2 regions of the Ventrimonas faecis genome follow, and region 2 is predicted to be linked to the other one. Evidence: predicted binding sites of a transcription regulator. Region 2 holds the regulator's gene; the other holds the start of a gene.

Region 1 (3,427 bases), on a different contig from region 2:
ACCGCTGCGATGGAAGCTGTGTCCTGTTTACCAAAGGCGCTCCGGATATTCTTATGGAACGGACAGACCAGATCCTTACAAAGAGCGGGATAAGGTCCCTGTCGCCGGAACAGAAAAAACAGATCCGGCAGCAGAATGAGCGTTGGGCAGCCGGCGGACTTCGGGTGCTGGCGGTGGCGTACCGGCCCCTGGAGCAGATGCAGGCCTGCAGTGTGGAAATGGAGGATTCCTGCATTTTTCTGGGGATGGCAGCCATGCTGGATCCGCCGAGGCCGGAATCAAAACCGGCGGTACTGATGGCGAAAAAAGCGGGCATCCGTCCGGTTATGATCACGGGAGATCATCCGGTTACGGCTCTGGCAGTAGCAGAAAAAACCGGCATTCTGGAGCCGGGGGACCTGACCGTAACCGGGCAGGAGCTGGAGCGGATGACAGACGGGGAGCTGGATAGAAAGCTGGCCTCCATCTCGGTTTACGCGCGGGTCTCACCGGAGCATAAAATCCGCATTGTGGAGGCCTGGCAGCGGCAGGGAAGGATTGTCGCCATGACGGGGGACGGCGTGAATGACGCGCCGGCCCTGAAAAAAGCGGACATAGGGGTTGCCATGGGAATCATGGGAACCGAGGTATCCAAGGATGCGGCCTCCATGATCCTGACGGATGACAATTTTGCCACCATGATCAAGGCGGTGGCCAATGGCCGGAATGTGTACCGGAACATCCGCAATGCAGTGCAGTTTCTGTTGTCCGGCAATATGGCCGGTATTCTGTGCGTGCTGTACACGTCTCTTCTGGCTCTGCCGATGCCCTTTGCGCCGGTGCATCTTTTGTTCATTAATCTGCTGACGGATTCGCTGCCGGCCATTGCCATTGGCATGGAGCCGCAGGAGGAGGGACTTTTAGACCAGCCGCCGCGGGATCCCAAGGAGGGAATTCTGACGGCCGCGTTTTTGTTCCGGATTGTGGTGCAGGGAATGCTGATCGCGGTGTGTACGATGACGGCCTATCACGTGGGAATGGATACTGGAGGAGCCGGGACAGCCAGCACCATGGCATTTTCCGCCCTGACTCTGGCCCGGCTGTTTCACGGATTTAACTGCCGGAGCGGCCATTCGCTTTTAAACCTTGGAATCCGGAGCAATATGTGGAGCGTGATGGCATTTGAAACGGGAACACTGCTCCTGGCGGCAGTGCTGTTTTTGCCTGGGCTTCAGGTGCTGTTTGCGGTGGCAGATCTGAGCGCACGGCAGCTGGCAACGGTGCTGGTCTGCGCGTTTGTGCCAACGCTGCTGATTCAGGCAGTGAAGATGCTGGGAGAAGCGGCCGCATAGGAAGATAATATTTTAACTAAAGAAGGGATACATTTGGCAAAAAAATAGTCATTCAACCTAACAAAAAGGCTGATTGTATAAAAACAGATACCCGGAATATATTGAGAAAAAAACGCAAATATACCGCTTGCAATTTAGAAAAAATATGATATTCTATATGCAGGTCAGATGAATGGCCTGCTATAGAATGAATCGTTATGATTTTAACAAAACATGACGGTATTGATGTATACAGAGAAGCTGCTGATCCCCCAAAACAGACAGCGGCAGATGACGGACAGACGATGTAACTAATCAGATGGCAAAATATTTGAGAGGTTATATTTTTTTCTGGCACGCATGTATACAGTATTCAAAACACAGTACAATTTTAAGGAGGAAAACACCAAATGACTAACTTTGATCAGTGGAATGGATTTGACGGCCGCCTCTGGAAAGAGGAAGTAAACACCCGTGACTTTATCCAGCATAACTACAAGCCGTATGACGGCGATGAGTCTTTCCTGGCTGGCCCGACTGAGGCTACCGACAAACTGTGGGGAATCCTGCAGGGTCTGCAGAAAGAGGAGCGCGCAAAAGGTGGCGTTCTGGATATGGATACCCACATCGTTTCCGGTATCACTTCCCATGGCCCGGGCTACATCAGCGAGGCTGATAAGGACTTAGAGCAGATCGTTGGTCTTCAGACCGACAAGCCGTTAAAGAGAGCTTTCATGCCGTATGGCGGTATCAAGATGGCTGAGCAGGCTTGCCAGAACTACGGTTATGAGCCGGATCCGGAGCTTCACAAGATCTTCACCGAGTACTGCCGCACCCACAATCAGGGCGTATTTGATGCTTACACTCCTGAGATGAAGAAGGCTCGTCACAACAAGATCATTACCGGTCTTCCGGATACCTACGGCCGTGGACGTATCGTAGGCGACTACCGTCGTGTTGCTCTGTACGGTATCGATTTCCTGATCCAGGAGAAGCAGAATGATTTCGCTAACTGTGGCGATGGCACCATGACCGACGACATCATCCGCCAGAGAGAAGAGCTGTCCATGCAGATCAAGGCTCTGAAGGATATGAAGGTTATGGCTCAGTCTTACGGCTACGATATTTCCCAGCCGGCTAAGACCGCAAAAGAGGCTGTTCAGTGGCTGTACTTCGGATATCTGTCCGCAGTTAAAACCCAGAACGGTGCTGCAATGAGCGTTGGCCGTATCTCTACCTTCCTTGATATTTACATTGAGCGTGACCTTGAGAACGGTACCCTTACCGAGGCTGAGGCACAGGAGCTGATCGACCATCTGGTAATGAAATTCCGTATGGTGAAGTTCGCAAGAATCCCGTCTTACAACCAGCTGTTCTCCGGTGACCCAGTATGGGCTACCCTGGAAGTCGGCGGTATCGGCGTAGATGGCCGTTCTATGGTAACCAAGACCGACTATCGTTTCCTGCACACTTTAGAGAACATGGGACCGAGCCCGGAGCCGAACATGACTGTTCTGTACTCCTCCGCTCTGCCGATGAACTTCAAGAAGTATGCAGCGCACATCTCCATCAACACCAGCTCTGTTCAGTACGAGAACGATGACGTGATGAAGCCGGTATGGGGCGATGACTACTCCATCTGCTGCTGCGTATCTGCTACCCAGACTGGTAAAGAGATGCAGTTCTTCGGCGCACGCGCAAACCTGGCTAAGTGCCTGCTGTACGCTATGAACGGCGGCCGCGACATGAAGAGCAGAGAGCAGGTTGGTCCGGAGTTAAGACCGATCACCTCCGAGTATCTTGACTACGATGAGGTTATTAAGAAATACGATGTTATGATGGACTGGCTGGCAGGTCTGTATGTAAATACCTTAAACCTGATCCAGTACATGCATGATAAATACTTCTATGAGGCAGCTGAGATGGCTCTGATCGATACCGACGTTCGCCGTACCTTCGCAACCGGTATTGCTGGTTTCTCTCACGTAGTTGACTCCTTAAGCGCAATCAAGTACGCTAAGGTAAAGGCTATCCGTGATGAGGAAGGCATGATCATGGACTTCGAGACCGAGGGTGACTTCCCGCGTTACGGTAACGATGATGACCGTGCAGATGAC
Region 2 (3,427 bases):
CTGGTCAATATTTCTGCGCATGGACTCCATGTTAAAGGCGATGGCGTCCAGATCCACCGGTGCGTAAACCCGTGTATACTGCATGTGATTCATATTTTTACTCTGTTCCTCGTTTCTGTCTTTTTTACCGTTTTTATATTTCTTTTAAAATGCTGTCTGCCACATCTGTGGCCAGCACGCTGTTCTCTCCATACGCTGCTGCCGCATACTGTCCGGCGTGGCCATGTACATACACACCGAAGGCCGCTGCCTCTGTGCATTCCATACCGCGGGCTAAAAGCCCGGCGATCACGCCGGTGAGCACATCCCCGGAACCGCCCTTTGCCATGGCGCTGCAGCCGCTCCGGTTGATCCAGGCAGCACCGTCCTTATCTGTCACTACCGTGACTGCGTCCTTCAGCACGCAGACGGTTCCATAGCGGGCGCTGTAGGCCCTTGCCTCTCCCAGCGGATCCTTCTTCAGATCCGCGATGGGGACCGAAGTCAGGCGGCTCATCTCGCCCATATGCGGCGTAATGATGATGTTCTCTGTAAAATACCGGGTCAGATACGGGTGGGCCGCCACGCAGTTTAAGCCGTCCGCGTCCAGCACAACCGGAACGTACGCGTCCGACAGTACAGTCTCCAGCAGATATTCCGTATAGGGTTCCTGCCCCAGTCCCGGTCCGGTCACGATCACATCAGCCCAGGCGCATTCCTGCTCCAGGATGTTCTGCATGGCTTCCTCGTCTTCCGGGTCATAGCAGCTAACAATGGCCTCAGGAAGCTGGGTCTGCAGAACCTGCCGGTTTTCCTGTACCGTCAGGATCTTTACCAGCCCGGCCCCGGTGCGGTAGGCACCAAGAGCGGAAAAATAAGCCGCTCCGCTCATGCCGCGGCTGCCCGCGATAACCAGCACCTTTCCAAACGTGCCTTTATTGCCATCCGGACGGCGCCTTGGAAGCCAGGTCAGATCCCCAGGCGTGATCACCTTTGCGTCCCAGCCGCTCTTAAGCAGACTGGCCTCAGGAAATCCGATATCGGCCACCACAAGTTTTCCCGCATACTGTCTGCCCGGATCAAGAAGCAGTCCGGTCTTTGCGTAACCAAACGTCACCGTAACATCGGCCTCCAGGGCAATCCCCATGACCTCGCCGGTGGTGCCGTGAATGCCGGATGGTGTGTCCACCGCAATGATTCCGGCCCCATACTGTTCCCGCATGGACTCAAGCATTTCCAGTACTTTCCGGTATTCACCGCCGATTTCCCGGCCAAGGCCGATGCCAAACACCGCATCCAGTATGATGTCACACGGCGCTTCTTTGTATTCTGACACCCTGCTCTGCGCAAGATTCAGATTTGCCGCAATCCGTTTCTGCGCCTTCATCTCTTCCGAATCATGTTCCGGATTGCCGGCAAACAAAAGGACGGTCTCATATCCACGTCCCTGCAGGATACGTCCCGCGGCAACACCATCTGCCCCGTTGTTTCCGGTACCACACACAGCCAGGATCCGGGCCTTCTTTCCAAGATTCCGTTCTGCGGCCATATGCTCTGCGGCTTCTGCCACGGCGAGTGCTGCCCGTTCCATAAGTACCATGGACGGAATGCCGATCCCGTGTATGGTGTTCTGATCGATTGCTTTCATCTGCTGCGCCGTTACAGCGTAATCCATGTTCTGTCTCCTCTCTGAGCCCGCACGCTCTCCTGTAAAGGGTGGATCGAAACTCAAAAAACCGGCAGGCAGGAGAACTTATATTGTCCCCGCCTGTCGGCTTTTACCCCTGTTACACTCTGCCTCTAGGATTCCCCGCGAGCCTTCCTTTCCTCTTCCTTTTTCCGGTCCTGCATGCTGCAGACACGGTAGGACAGACGCATCAGACTCTCGGAAAGATGTACATTCTCAACTACAACATCATCTGGTACATTCAGGTCCACATGGGCAAAATTCCAGATTGCCTTGATTCCGGCATTCACCAGACGGTCTGCGATCTCCGGAGCCTTGGTCTTCGGAATGGTGAGCGCTGCCATCTGAACGTCATTGTCCTTGATGAACTGCTCCAGGTCGTCAACGCCCCGGATTTCAATACCGCGGACTACCAGGCCGATGAGTCTCGGGTTGATATCGAACATACCTTTGATGATGAAGCCGCGCTTTTCAAAATTCGCGTAATTCGCAATGGCCTGTCCCAGGTTTCCGGCACCGATGATGATCAGGTTATGCTGACGATCGATTCCAAGGATCTTGCCAATCTCTGTATACAGGTATTTTACGTTATAGCCATAGCCCTGCTGGCCGAATCCTCCGAAATTATTTAAATCCTGACGAATCTGGGAAGCAGTCACCTTCATCCGGGTACTCAGTTCATTGGATGAGATACGCTCTACACCTGATTCCAAAAGCTCTCCGAGATAACGGTAATACCGCGGAAGCCTTGTAATAACTGCTTTGGATATCTCTCTGTTTTCCATGCTGCACATCTCCTATACGTAAACTATTGTAGTCTATTATAACCGCTTGCGAAATCTATGTCAATGTTCAAACAATTCCTGAACAAAAAACACACAGAAAGCTCTTTACAAGTGCCAAATTCCTATATTATACTTGATAAGTCTTATAGTAGAAAACGTAACGAAATGGAGTTATCTATGATTTTATCATGCAATCACATAAACAAAGCCTTCGGCACGGATGAGATTCTGTCCGAAGTATCCTTTCATATAGAAGATCAGGAAAAGGCTGCCATCGTCGGCATCAACGGAGCCGGCAAGTCCACCCTGTTAAAGATCATTGTAGGAGAGCTTTCCGCAGACTCCGGCGAAGTCGTTCTCGCAAAGGGGAAAACCCTCGGCTACCTGGCACAGCACCAGGACCTGGACAGCAGCCGCACCATCTACGAGGAATTAAAAGAAGTCAAGCAGCCCATCATCGATATGGAACAGCAGATCCGCGAACTGGAGGTAAACATGCAGAACGCCTCCGGAGAAGATCTGGAGCAGATGCTTTCCACCTACAGCCGCTTAAGCCACACCTTTGAGCTGGAGAACGGCTACGCCTGGAAAAGCGAACTGACCGGTGTGTTAAAGGGCCTTGGCTTTACCGAGGACGAATTTGACAAAACCGTCTCCACCCTCTCCGGCGGCCAGAAAACCCGCGTATCCTTAGGTAAGCTTCTGCTCTCCCGCCCGGACATCATTCTCCTGGATGAGCCGACCAACCATCTGGACATGGAATCCATTGCCTGGCTGGAAACCTACCTGTTAAACTACAACGGAGCCGTCATCATCGTGGCCCACGACCGGTACTTCTTAAACCGCGTGGTCACCAAGGTGGTGGAGCTGGAGCAGGGCCACGCCTCCGTTTACCTCGGCAACTACACGGCCTACAGCGAGAAAAAAGCCATGATCCGCGCTGCCCAGATGAAGGCCTGGCTAAACCAGCAGCAGG

Evidence for each region. The regulator Rex, encoded in region 2, represses fermentation and respiration genes when NADH is low (regulators of the CRP and FNR family bind a similar motif). The targets are predictions, from matches to a motif close to ATTGTTAANTANTTAACAAT.
Region 1: pflB (formate C-acetyltransferase) is a predicted target of Rex. The motif match lies at 1,523-1,542, and genes of this name have one in related genera.

The regions. Positions count from the first base shown of each region.
Region 1 is NZ_JBBMFJ010000013.1:52,730-56,156, reverse strand. Features, by position in the region: gene WMO41_RS07725 (cation-translocating P-type ATPase) at 1-1,331, shown strand, start outside; gene pflB (formate C-acetyltransferase) at 1,721-3,427, shown strand, end outside.
Region 2 is NZ_JBBMFJ010000003.1:170,212-173,638, reverse strand. Features, by position in the region: gene alr (alanine racemase) at 1-84, opposite strand, end outside; gene WMO41_RS02990 (NAD(P)H-hydrate dehydratase) at 134-1,654, opposite strand; gene WMO41_RS02985 (redox-sensing transcriptional repressor Rex) at 1,780-2,451, opposite strand; gene abc-f (ribosomal protection-like ABC-F family protein) at 2,629-3,427, shown strand, end outside.